DNA from 4 places in the Paenibacillus sp. E194 genome. Region 4 is predicted to be linked to each of the others. Evidence: riboswitches for the same ligand, from Rfam matches in the RefSeq annotation. Region 4 holds a riboswitch; each other region holds the start of a gene.

Region 1 (3,151 bases), on a different contig from region 4:
AAAGACTCTTGTTATATTTCAGAAGTTCTGGGACAATAATAATCAGATTATAAGAGGAAGTTCAAAAAGTCCGCTGCGACATTTTTGAACTATTTTTAAAAGCACTTATAAGCAAATAAGACAGAATTTTAACGTGTTGAAAAGAGGGCACTAGATGAATAAGCAATCCATCTATGGATTAACATTGGATCAGTTGGCCGCTTGGTTAGAGGAGCGGGGGCATAAGAAGTCACGAGCATCCCAAGTGTGGGATTATTTATATCGCAAGCGGGTCAAGGATTTCGCTGATATGACAGAAGTAAATGAAGCCAGCGTAGCACTGCTGTCCGAACACTTCGTCATTCATACGCTTAACGAGCATGTGAAGCAGCAATCGGCTGACGGCACAATCAAGTTCTTGTTCAAGCTGCAGGATGGCAACTTAATTGAGACCGTGTTGATGAGACACAAATTCGGGCTGTCAGTATGTGTGACGACTCAGGTTGGCTGCAACATCGGCTGCAGCTTCTGTGCGAGCGGACTGCTGGCGAAGAGCCGCGACTTGTCGAGCGGCGAGATTGTGGAGCAGATCATGAAGGTTCAGCACCATTTAGATGCAGTGGGTGAGGGTGATCTGGTCAGCCATATCGTCGTAATGGGTATCGGAGAGCCATTCGATAACTTCGAGAATATCGTCGACTTCTTGCGGGTCGTTACCGACCACAAAGGTCTGGCAATTGGAGCAAGACGAATTACGGTATCGACAAGCGGCTTGGCGAATAAGATCAAAGACTTCGCAGATATTAATCTGCGGGTGAACTTGGCCCTGTCCTTGCATGCGCCGAATGATGAGCTTCGCACGCGCATTATGAAGATTAACCGCGCGATTCCGATTGCGAAGGTGATGGAGGCGATTCGGTACTTCATCAATACGACGAACCAACGGGTGACGCTGGAATATATTTTGCTGAAGGATGTAAATGATCAGCAGGAGCACGCACTTGAATTGGTACAGCTGATTCAAGAGTGGAAGATGCAGGACGAGGTCAATGTGAACTTGATTCCGTACAATCCGGTTGATGAGCACAGCCAGTACCAACGCAGCGAGCAGGAATCGATTCGTGGCTTCTATGACGTCATGAAGAAAAATGACATTAGCTGCAGTGTACGGTTGGAGCATGGTACAGACATTGATGCTGCTTGTGGCCAGCTTCGCAGCAAGCAGATTAAGAAAGAAAGCAGTGCTGGTGCCGATCAGGCAGCTATGAGCTAAAAAACATATCGTAATCTAATAAAAGGCGTGCCTACCAATGGGTAGGACGCTTTTTTTCATAATGTCTATGAGAAAGTTCTTTGTCCACCCTACTAAATTTTGCTACAATAACACCACGTATTCTTATCGCAATTACATAGAAACAGTTTATATGGTGCTGTGCATGCGCAGCTTAATAGGGAAGTCGATGCGAGTTCGACGCGGTCCCGCCACTGTAACGCAGAGCTGACAATCAAGGCTTTTATCCACTGTTAACTGAGTTAACGGGAAGGTAGATTGTCGAGCGATGATGCGAAGCCAGGAGACCTGCCATATAAGTGCTCTATATTTCTCACGAGGATGGGAGGGGGATGTTTATTCGTGCTGCTAGTAGGAGATTACTAGTGTATTTGGCTGCACCGAAGTGGTTACCTAACATCTTTCTAACACGGAAAGGTGTTTTTTTATTGCCTACATTTTGAATTAGTAAGGAGAGCGGACATTGAAGATTACGAACAGAATGTTGAAGACGAGCTTGTCTGCATTTTTAAGCATTGTATTGTTGCTATCTATCATTCAGCCACAAGTCATAAAAGCGGCTAGTGGGCAGGACAATACACAGTTAAATAACATGATTGAACAGACGGTTCAATATTATAAGGACTATTATAATGATGCTTCTAATAAAGGCGCTGTAAGTGATTCATGGTGGGAGCTTGTTGCTCTGTGGAGCGCGGGTCAAGATTTACATAATGGGACTTGGAGACTACCTACATGGGAAACAAAAGAGCCAAGACTTCGTCCAAATGCAGGAGGCACCGATCATATTCGATATATTTATGGCCTGCTCGCCTTAGGAAAGAATCCGGCTCACGCTTGGGAAACGAACAGGAATCTGTGGGCGGAACTGGCAGCTCAGCAAGATCCAGCAACGGGTGCTATCGGTGGAGTCAATAAACACATTTGGGGAATGCTTGCCTTAAGCGCCGGTGAAAAGCTTGGTCAGGATATGGGGTCATGGAATGCCGCATCCAAGCAAAAAGCACTCGATTATCTGCTCAAAGCACAATATGCTGACGGAGGTTATGGACTGTCAGCTACCGGCAGCTCGGGTGATACTGACATTACTGGTATGGCGCTGCTTGCACTTGGTCAATACCAAGGACAGAGCGCGGTAGATGCGGCAATTGAACGAGCTAAGGAATTGTTGAAAAAACGCCAATTGGACAACGGAGGGTTTGATTCCGTTGGTACATGGGGATCCGGAGATAATTCCAATAGCTTATCTACATCCGTATCGGGATTGGTTGCTGCAGGCGATGATGTCTTGTCAGCAAAGTGGAAAGAGCCTAACGGCACAGTTATCGATGCATATGCACGATTCCAACAAAATGATGGATCGTTCAAATGGAAATTAACAGATTCTTCTACAAATAGGATGGCTACCGAGCAGGCTCTTGTCGCATTGCTCGATATCAAGCATGGAAAATCGGTATGGAGTCGCCTCGCGGAAGTGAAGCTTCCATCGGATCAATCGCAGACAAATGGCAGGACAATCTTAGTTGGCGAGCATCAAACGAGCGTCACCGAAGGAACTTATCTGGATCCATTATCCTCAAGTAAAGTAACACTTGAATTTCTTAAGGATGAACTGCCACACGTAATTTCGGTAACGAGCAGTACTTACTTAGAAATAGAACCGAAAACGGTTGTAATTTCGACATGGGATAAGAGACTTGAGCTACCCCATAGTTTGGGGACAAGTAATGATAATTTGCTTACGAAGGTCAACGAGGGTTTGTCCCTTGTAAACAAGGAGACAACGGGAATTGATCTCCGCTTAAAAGTGGGCGGTGATCAGGAGATCCGATTCAATCAACATGTAACCCTCATCCTGAAGGGGCAAGGAGATAAGGAAGC
Region 2 (3,151 bases), on a different contig from region 4:
TCCAAATAGGTTTCATACGTCTTCGCATCCCATTCTCCCTTGCGGAAGCGAAGGCGTGCGCGCCGGATATCCGCAGTTTGCGGCATACTGCCAATCGTTGTGGTCGGCAGCAGCGGCAGCGATGGCCAGCGCTTGCGCTGAAGCTCCTTGCGTTCCTCGAATGGAAGACGTTCAATTCCTTTTTCCTTCTCTGCACGAAGCAGTACTTCCAACGCTTGAACGACTTGCGGACGCTGTCTTGACGGTTCCGTCCGCCATGCTTGAACACGAGCACCGCTCTCTACTAATGCTGCGCGCGTCTCTTCACTCGGGGTTGAGAAGTGACGAGCAAGTAGGGCAGTCTCCTCCAGCTTCTCATCCGCGAACGCCAATGCCTCGCGCACTGGTGCGGACAGCTCAGTTTCCCGCTCCGACGTGAGTGGTACATGAAGCAGGCTGCATGATGGCTGAATAATCCAGCGTTCCTTCGGTACAATCTCTTCCACAGACTCCAGCCATACTGCAGCAGCCGCCAAGTCCGTACGCCAAATATTGCGGCCATCAATAATCCCGACAGCAAGCTGCTTCTGCGCAGGGAAACCGAATTGACGAAGCGCTGCTTCATTTCTCCCTCTATCATGAACAAAGTCTAATCCGAGCGTATCCACCGGAAGAGACACGAACGCTTCGTAGTCGGACACCGCATCGAAGTAGGTCTGAACCCATAATGATAAGCTTGGTGCTGCCTTGCGCAATTCGGCATAGACTTCCTTCACAGCAGTCCAATGCTCGCTTGGCACTTCCAGCACGAATGCAGGTTCATCCAATTGCACAGCCTGCACACCTTCACGCTCCAACTCGCTAAGCAACTGTCCGTATACCCCTACGAATTGGCGAAGAACATTCAGGCGCTCTTCCGGTTTAATCCCTTTAATAAAGCGGACATACGTATAGGGTCCGATGATGACTGGCTTACCTTCAATGCCATGAATCTGCTTCGCTTGGCGATAGGCTTGCAGCGGGCGATTGACCGTCAATTGCGGCGCCTTGCCTTCCCATTCCGGCACAATGTAGTGATAGTTCGTATTAAACCACTTCGTCATCTCGCAAGCTACCGCATCCTGTGTACCACGAGCCAAGGCGAACAGCAAATCTGCGTTCACTTCTCCACCGTCATATGCAAACCGTGACGGAATCAATCCGAATGTGGCCGTCATATCAAGCACATGATCATACCAGGAGTAATCATTTACTGGAATCAGGTCAATGCCAGCGTCCTGCATCGTCTTCAGCCGAACATCATTGATGCGTGCCAATTCTTCTTCCAGCTGCTGAACAGAACTGTTCCCAGCCCAATATTGCTCCAATGCCTTCTTCCATTCCCGGTCGTATCCGATCCGAGGGTAACCTGCTGTGCTTGTCTTGATTGAATGAACTGTCATCATACTGCCCCTCTCCATGAGTCATTTTGCCGTACGGGATTTAATTGGACAATTTCTATCGCTTAACACGGAATTGAGATTGCAGTTGAACGCTCTACCCCACCATATGTGACTTTATCACTCAGACTTCAGAAATTTCACTGCATCCCAATATGCAAAAAAGACATTCCTGTCCAACAACAGAAATGTCTCGTAAACGTCCATGAAGTCATAGTGGAATAGATCGATCCTTCCGGCTCATTAGCAGACTACCCTCATGCTAAGAGGAATCGAAAACCGATATCCATGCTTACGAACACTTCCCTATCTCCCGTAGGTACGAACAGTGTTGTCAAAACAGGCAGGTCTCCTGGCTTCAGCTTCATTGGCCTTTGCAGCCTTCCCGATCGATTACGACCAGTGGCTCTCTCGCAATACCTCAACTGTCACAGTGGCGGGACCGCGCCGGATTTCCAACCGGCTTCCCTATTAAGCTTCGACGTTACCCGAAGCACCTGTTTCCTCATATTCAATTGCATTGAAAGTCGCTGTCACGCTTCCCCCAATTGAGAACGATTATATATCTAACCAGAACGAATGACAAGGATTTTTTCTCATCTCTAACCAAAATAAACAAATACCGAAGCTGTCACCTTATCTTCATGAAACTCCGATTCACTAAGCGTCTATCCATGCACAATAGGCGAGCCTCTCGGCTCGCCTATTGATGATTACGGGTTGATGCGCTAGATGACCATTCCTTCATGCAGAAAGACAATATCTTCACCTTTCTCATCTAGCGTCAATTCACGATTATCCAAGAACCATACATCATTTTGCTCCATAAAGAACGTAATGCCGTTCACAACTTCCGTCACTGCTGGATATTGCGGACTGTCTTTCATGATGCCGAATGAATAAGGTCCTGAAGCACTGAATCCGCTATAGCGGACGAATATGCGTACTGAGTCTCCTGCTGTGAATCCCCAATCAGCCAAAAAACGCTCGACTGCCTTCGCTGTAACGCGTAATTGCATGTTCAGACCTCCTTAATCATACCTTTCATCCGATTTGATCATACCATGTGGCTGCCACTTTTGTTAACACCAAAGTTGACAGTTCGTCAATGATCCGCATCATCATTACCGCATATTACGTTCGGCGATAGGATTATATGCTACCTTCTGTTTAGGAACATCACGATCTCTACCAAGAAATTCTGCAGGTTACAGCTTGATGCGTTGAAGCCGCAGCGCATTCAGTACAACGGATACCGAGCTGAAGGCCATAGCCGCTCCTGCAAGCCATGGGGCAAGCAATCCGATTGCTGCAATCGGGATGCCTATCGTATTGTATACGAGTGCCCAGAACAAGTTCTGCTTAATGTTACGCATTGTACGGCGGCTCATCTCCATCGCATCCGCAATGCCGTTCAAGTCGCCACGCATTAAGGTTACGCCTGCCGTCTCCATTGCTACATCCGTACCTGTACCGATCGCGAACCCAATGTCCGCTGCTGCCAGAGCTGGCGCATCATTAATTCCATCGCCTACCATGGCGACAACACTGCCTCTCTGCTGCAGCTCGCGCACATGCTGTGCCTTCTGTTCAGGTAGCACCTCTGCAAATACATCATCAATCCCTACTTGTGACGCGATGGCTCTGGCTGTGCGTGTGTTGTCTCCTGTCATCATGACAACGCGTATCCCCATTTGATGCAGCCGCTCGATAGCCTTCTTCGAGGAAGCCTT
Region 3 (3,151 bases), on a different contig from region 4:
ACTACTGTATAAGACCAGCCTCGCATCGCCAAGCTGCCCATCACCCAAAACAAAATTTCATTTATCGTCTGATTTGTCATTGCTACAAGAAAAGAGACAACGGAGCCAAGAAAGGCCTGCATCACGACCCCGGATAAGATCAGTGTCTCGATCGGGATCTTCCCCTGCTCACTGGCCAGCCTAATAACGAACATCAAGGTCGCTACCCCTGTTGCGAATGCAACGATAGGAATCGTCCATTCGCCGAACAGCGAATACTGCAGACCGAAGAAAATAAGGAATGCGGCTCCAACAGAAGCTCCTGAAGATACCCCTAACGTATACGGATCAGCCAACGGGTTGCGCAGCACACCTTGAAATGCAGTACCTGCGACCCCAAGCGCCGCCCCTACGAGCATTGCCAATAGAACTCGTGGAAAGCGTACTTTCATCATAATTTGTGCGGAAGCATCATCCCATGTGACCGCTATGAACTGATCCAGCCCTGGAATATGATGAAGCAGAATTTGAGCAATTTCCCCCATTGGCATTTTCACTGAGCCTACAGCAAGGCATCCTACAACGGACAAAAGGAGAAGCGCAATACCCGCTCCTCCATACCAACCCATTTTATTCATCGATTTCTCCACGATGATTATTTCACCAAGTCCGGATGAACCGCCTTCGCAACTGCCTTCAATCCGTCAGCTACACGAGGTCCCGGACGGCTGATCAGGTTCTGATCCACACCGATTACTTGATTGTTCTTAATTGCATTGATGTTGTTCCAACCGCTGCGTCCACGAATAATTTCTTCCAAGGATTTGTTCGTCTCGGAGTCCACTACACCTTGCGTGAACATGATTACATCCGGATTGGATTTAATAATGTTCTCTTCGTTAATTTGAATCCAGCCAGTTGAATCAGCTGCAACGTTCGTGCCGCCTGCCAGTTCAATCAGCTCGTTCATGAACTCGCCGCTGCCTACTGTCCAGCCTGGGGAGAATTCAATATACACCTTTTTCTTCTCCGCACTTTGAACGGCCGACTTCACATCTTCACGTACTTGTTTCATGTTGTCAACAATCGTCTTCGCCTTAGCTTGCTGATCCGTAATTTGACCATACAATTCAATGTTCTTAATCACATCGTCGTACGTTTTTGGCTCAACCTTGAATATTTTAATGCCCAGTTCACGGAACTTCTTCACGACGGGCTCCTTCATGGAGATACCTGTGAATACGATGTCCGGCTTAGCTTTAATGATTGCCTCTTCATTCGGCTTCGTAATGCCGCCCATTTTCTCTTTGGACTTCGCTGCCTCTGGATAGTCGTCAAAATCAGACACCCCAACGATTTGTGTATCCAATCCAAGCGCGAACAAGGACTCTGTCTCAGCTGGAGACACGGATATAATACGTTCTGGCGCTTTGTCGAATGTGAATTCCTCACCCGTCGCATCCTTAACAGTCAGTGGATACGTCGTTTTTAGATCATCCTGCTTCGGTTGTTCTGTAGCCCCATTGCCATTGGACTCTTGCTGTGCTGTATTCTCAGCAGGCTTAGCCGCATCTTTATTGCCGCAAGCAGCAAGTCCTACTGTAAGCATTAGCGCCAATAGCGCCGCAACCGATTTGTTCAGCCATTTGTTCATGTCAGAATCTCTCCCTCGCGTCATTCTTCCTAGTCTCTAACCATGTACTACCCGTGCAGGTGTGAAGCGGTTCCATCCTTCGCCATGCGAACGAAAATGCACTGCAAGCTGCATTTGCCGTCAGCATGTATGTACACTCCCTATTCGGTATCAGTTGTCAATGAGCACTTGCATATACCTGAGCTGTAAATCATCCTGTGACTGAATTTGTGATATACATTCGTGCTGTGCAATTGCATTGAACTGCAGTTTACCTTGTACAAGCGAAGTGCCTGCAGGATGTGAAATCATTTCCAAATACAGAAAAACCCCCGATCCTTCGATCCGGGGGAACACAAAGTCATCTATCGCAATATTCAACAGACACCTAGAAGCAGGAAGCAAGCAGCTGCGCTGCCATGTTGCCTGATGCATTACGCCAATGACGTGATCCTCTCCGCGAAGGATACAGCTCGTCCATCTTCAGGCAGGTTTCCTGACTTAGGAGAATACGTTGCAGCTCGCCTTCCCATCCATAGCGGTACATACAGCACACACTAACGAATTCGACAGTGGCATCATGAGCGCAACACTCCATTCACAGTGGCGGGACCGCGCCGGGTTCACACCGGCTTCCCTATTAACCTCGAATATGCATCGGCCATATAATACATCGGTGTCTCTTACCGAGCAACGCGTATTAATCCGTACCGCATACATACCCAAGGACCTGAAGTATCACGATTATTCAATATGGAATACATTTCGTCATCCAAGTGCTAAACTCGATAATTGATTATAGGGGAAAAGCCCCTGCGTTGCAATAGATTACATCATTGCGCGTCTCCAATGAGCCTGCTTTTGACACACAAACGACATCATCTGCTTGGAAGCCGTTCTGCTCGCAAGAACTTCCATTTGCGGGCACATCGCTTCGCCGTAATCATAACACCGCCACCGATTGGCGCAGCGGCTTCCCAGAATGACTTCCGTGGGAAAGCCAGCGTATATAAGCGACGAACGACGCCACCGTGTGTGACGATGACAACATCCGGCCGCGGGGTAGGCCCGCTTCCATATGACTGTCTCTGCATCCGGCTTGTCTTGCTGCGCAGCACGCGACCACGTGGCAGCGGCGAAGAATGGTACGGCCGACGACGGATAGCGCACTCTTGCCGTTCCATGTGATTTCCGCTGCTGATGAAGGAATCACGCGCATTGCGCAGCACTTCCCACCATACATGCGCCGTTCGCGTACAGAAGGACTGCCACGGTTCCCCGCGCGGCGGCTGGATGGCTGACGAGTCGTCAAGCCATCTTCGATACTGTGGATCTTCCTTCAAGTCATTGTAGGTTAACCCTTCCCACATACCGAAGTCATATTCTCGCAGCCTTGTGTCCTCCACAGCTTGTATGCTGTCACGCGGACGCAAATAGGCGAGCGTGTCGCGACAGCGGCGCATATCGCTCGTGTATAGCAGCGGTGATGGATGCGCCAATGTTCGGCGAAGCGCTCGGAGCTCTTCTGTTGAATCCGGC
Region 4 (3,151 bases):
ACAGCACTTCACTTATGGCGGATTCGACAGAGGATACATCGCCTGTAATGACGAGTGATCCGCTGAAGCGATCGACGAAGCCAATCTGTACGCCAGCCGCCTTCGTCGCGATATCCGCTGCAATAATGGACGCCTCACTTGGTGTTATCGTCATGACTCCGATTGAATCATGTGCGTCATTCCCTAATCCCAGCTTCTTATAGATATCTGGATTCGGATTCGCGATAATATGAGCCAGCGTGACCTGTTTACCAGGCACATACTCTTGAATAACGCGTTGTTTCTCAGTGTGTTGCTCCATACCATCATCTCACTCTCATGTCAGAAACACGTGAAATTGCTGTAAAAAAACATAAAAGCCCCTTAAAAGTTCGCACAGGAATTTTAAGAAGCCTCTTTGCTTGGTTTTGTATGCAACACGCCGTTGTGTTACCTTTACTATATTTTAATACTGCAAACGTTGTCAATACACATTCAGACAAAATTCGACGCAAACCTACGATTGAAACATTTTGTTCAAAATTTCAGCCACATCTCTAGTTGTTGGTACACGAGGATTCGTCGCTGTACAGCCATCTTTCAACGCGCCTTCGGCAATCGACTCCCTCATTTCATCCAGCAGCGCCCGTTCAATTCCGCATTCCTTTAGCGTCTGCGGCATCTGCAATTGCTTCTGCAGCTGCTTGATAGCTTGCACCAAGCTGCGTACACCGCTCTTCGGATTCGGTGCGGATAGACCCAAGCTCTTCGCGATTTCTGCATAGCGAACCGCTGCAGATGTGCTCTCTTCCCTGCCATAGCCTGGCTTATAATTCGCATTGAATTCAATAACATGCGGGAGCAGCATTGCATTCATGCGGCCATGCGCAATTTTGAATTTGGCTCCTGCGACATGCGCAATCCCATGGTTAAGCCCGAGCGAAGTAATATTAAATGCCATTCCCGCAATACAGGAGGCATTATGCATCTTCTCACGTGCTTCTAGATCCCCGCCATCCTTATATGCACGTGGCAAGTAAGCAAACACCAGCTTAATTGCCTTCTCGGCAAGCGCATCGGATATATCATTCGCTTTTGTAGACACATAAGCTTCAATCGCATGCGTCAATACATCCATTCCGGTATCTGCCGTAATGAAGTCCGGCACACTCTTGACCAGCTCCGGATCCAATATCGCCTCTTGCGGCAGCATCTCATCGGATACAAGTGGGTATTTGATATTTTTCTGCTTGTCACTAATCACAGAGAACGAAGTCACTTCTGATCCTGTTCCGCTTGTTGTTGGAATCGCGACAAACGGAATCTCCTGCTGGTTCAGCAGCTTCTGCGCAAACAGCTTCATCGCCTTAGCCGCATCAATCGCAGACCCACCGCCAATTGCAATAATTAAATCTGTGTTGAACGCACCCAATGCCTCAACACCTTCGGTTACGATTTCAACAGGAGGATCGGGTACGATATTGCTGAAAATGTATTGCTCATTGCTCTCATGAAGCCGATCGAATACCATGTTGATCATCCCTGATTTAACCATGAATGGATCGGTAACGATGAAAATCCGCTTATTACGCCATTCCATCAGACGATCCAGTGCGCCATGCCCCATATAGAGATCGGCTTTGATCGAAAGTTTATCCACGTAAAGCACCTCCAACGAGTAGTTGCAACAAAAAAAGAGGCCTCTCAAAGGGATAGATCCCTTCAAAAAGCCTCTTTGCTTGTTATGTCGTGTGCACGCCATTGTGCAACTTATCATTCAATTATCATCTATACTGTACATCGTAACGCAAACATGCGTCAACCTCAATAGGGTCGAGTTCATCATTACGACATATCTCTGTAAGAAAAAGTTGGGACATACACGTCATTGTGCATCTGATTCTTCTTCGTTGAAGAATGTCCCGCTTGCCTCGCTTGTACAACTTCGTATATTCGGCGGCGACCACCAGGCAACTCGACTGCGTTGTCGACTGCCTTCGAAAAATATAAAAAAGCCTAGTGAGGCGCAATCGTCACTAGACTTGTAAACCAGTCACTTTCGCCTCGAAATGACTGGCCTGGCAAAGTTACTAGACAAAAGACCTGACTTAAGACCGAGCATTCGGCCTATTACAGTGGCGGGACCGTGTTGGATTTGCACCAAACTTCCATTGTCTATAACTTCTTCTGTTGTGCATGACGTGAATGGTCGTCCATTCGACATTTATTATAGCACAAACGATCTGAAGCGCAATATGAAAAAAGATAAAAGTTGAGGATCGAAATCGTTAAGAGTGATTTGCCCGGCAATATGTCCCGGCAGATGTGAAGCGGCCCTGCCCTTTGAGATAACTATCGAAAAATTGTACTAGAATATGATTCATCGTTTCAAGACAGTAATAGGGATCAATCTCTGCCACCCTGCCGCCCTGCAGCATATTGGATATTAGCGGGGAAATGAGGGACAGGTCGGTAAGACTCAAATGCTCCGCTCCTTGGAAATGGACGGTATGCACTACTTTACCTTTTTATCAATAACCTTGTTAGCTGCATAAGGAGATTTGCTGTTGCGCTGTAGGAGCTGTACCCACACAGCGTCAGAATAGATATTAAGAAGCGGAGTTGTATAGGTCTGGTTGCTTGCCGCAAAATCATCGGTCTCCTTGTTGTATACGAGCTCGCCAATCATTGGGGCATCGATATTGACAACGGCGCCAACATCATCACGCTCCCTGCCAAGCATCGTGCTTGCCGCTCCACCCATAGAGTGTCCGAACAGACCTATTTTGTGGGTATTCACCAGTTGATACGCCTTGTCACTGCTCGTTTTTGTTTTTCCTAAAATCGTATCGATTACAAAATTCATGTCATCCGTACGGAGCTTCATCCATTTTTGATTAAGCCCATAGGTCTGCTCTACCGTGTATGTTCCCTTGTTGGCACCAAAGACTTCCTGCATATATCCCTGATCGATGAACGCCCTGTTTCCGTCCTCGGACTCCGTATAAAAAGAATGATACGGATGATCAATAGAGCATACTACGTACCCGTGGCTCGCAAGCTCCATATAGGCTGAATAATTGCTTTCTTTGCTGCCGAATGCACCAGGAGAGAATACCAACAGCGGATAGGTACCATCTGCCTGTTCAGGATACCAAAACTCAACATTAAC

What was found. Region 4 has a riboswitch for cobalamin ahead of AZ66_RS14020 (1-propanol dehydrogenase PduQ). Riboswitches for the same ligand answer to the same signal wherever they lie in the genome.
Region 1: linked by a shared signal. The riboswitch ahead of AZ66_RS29640 (S-layer homology domain-containing protein) and the one ahead of AZ66_RS14020 (1-propanol dehydrogenase PduQ) in region 4 are both predicted to bind cobalamin.
Region 2: linked by a shared signal. The riboswitch ahead of metE (5-methyltetrahydropteroyltriglutamate--homocysteine S-methyltransferase) and the one ahead of AZ66_RS14020 (1-propanol dehydrogenase PduQ) in region 4 are both predicted to bind cobalamin.
Region 3: linked by a shared signal. The riboswitch ahead of AZ66_RS12040 (ABC transporter substrate-binding protein) and the one ahead of AZ66_RS14020 (1-propanol dehydrogenase PduQ) in region 4 are both predicted to bind cobalamin.

Annotation. Positions count from the first base shown of each region.
Region 1 covers NZ_JMDX01000022.1:21,269-24,419, reverse strand. The annotation lists gene rlmN (23S rRNA (adenine(2503)-C(2))-methyltransferase RlmN) at 155-1,252, shown strand; cobalamin riboswitch at 1,388-1,580, shown strand; gene AZ66_RS29640 (S-layer homology domain-containing protein) at 1,734-3,151, shown strand, end outside.
Region 2 covers NZ_JMDX01000290.1:1,815-4,965, forward strand. The annotation lists gene metE (5-methyltetrahydropteroyltriglutamate--homocysteine S-methyltransferase) at 1-1,421, opposite strand, end outside; cobalamin riboswitch at 1,744-1,934, opposite strand; gene AZ66_RS25375 (HesB/YadR/YfhF family protein) at 2,147-2,437, opposite strand; partial or broken gene AZ66_RS25380 (copper-translocating P-type ATPase) at 2,627-3,151, opposite strand, start outside.
Region 3 covers NZ_JMDX01000069.1:21,519-24,669, forward strand. The annotation lists gene AZ66_RS12035 (FecCD family ABC transporter permease) at 1-617, opposite strand, end outside; gene AZ66_RS12040 (ABC transporter substrate-binding protein) at 635-1,633, opposite strand; cobalamin riboswitch at 2,082-2,293, opposite strand; gene AZ66_RS12050 (histidine phosphatase family protein) at 2,491-3,151, opposite strand, start outside.
Region 4 covers NZ_JMDX01000088.1:7,340-10,490, forward strand. The annotation lists gene AZ66_RS14015 (BMC domain-containing protein) at 1-301, opposite strand, end outside; gene AZ66_RS14020 (1-propanol dehydrogenase PduQ) at 497-1,639, opposite strand; adenosylcobalamin (AdoCbl) riboswitch at 2,024-2,175, opposite strand; gene AZ66_RS32650 (hypothetical protein) at 2,268-2,462, opposite strand; gene AZ66_RS14025 (alpha/beta hydrolase family protein) at 2,495-3,151, opposite strand, start outside.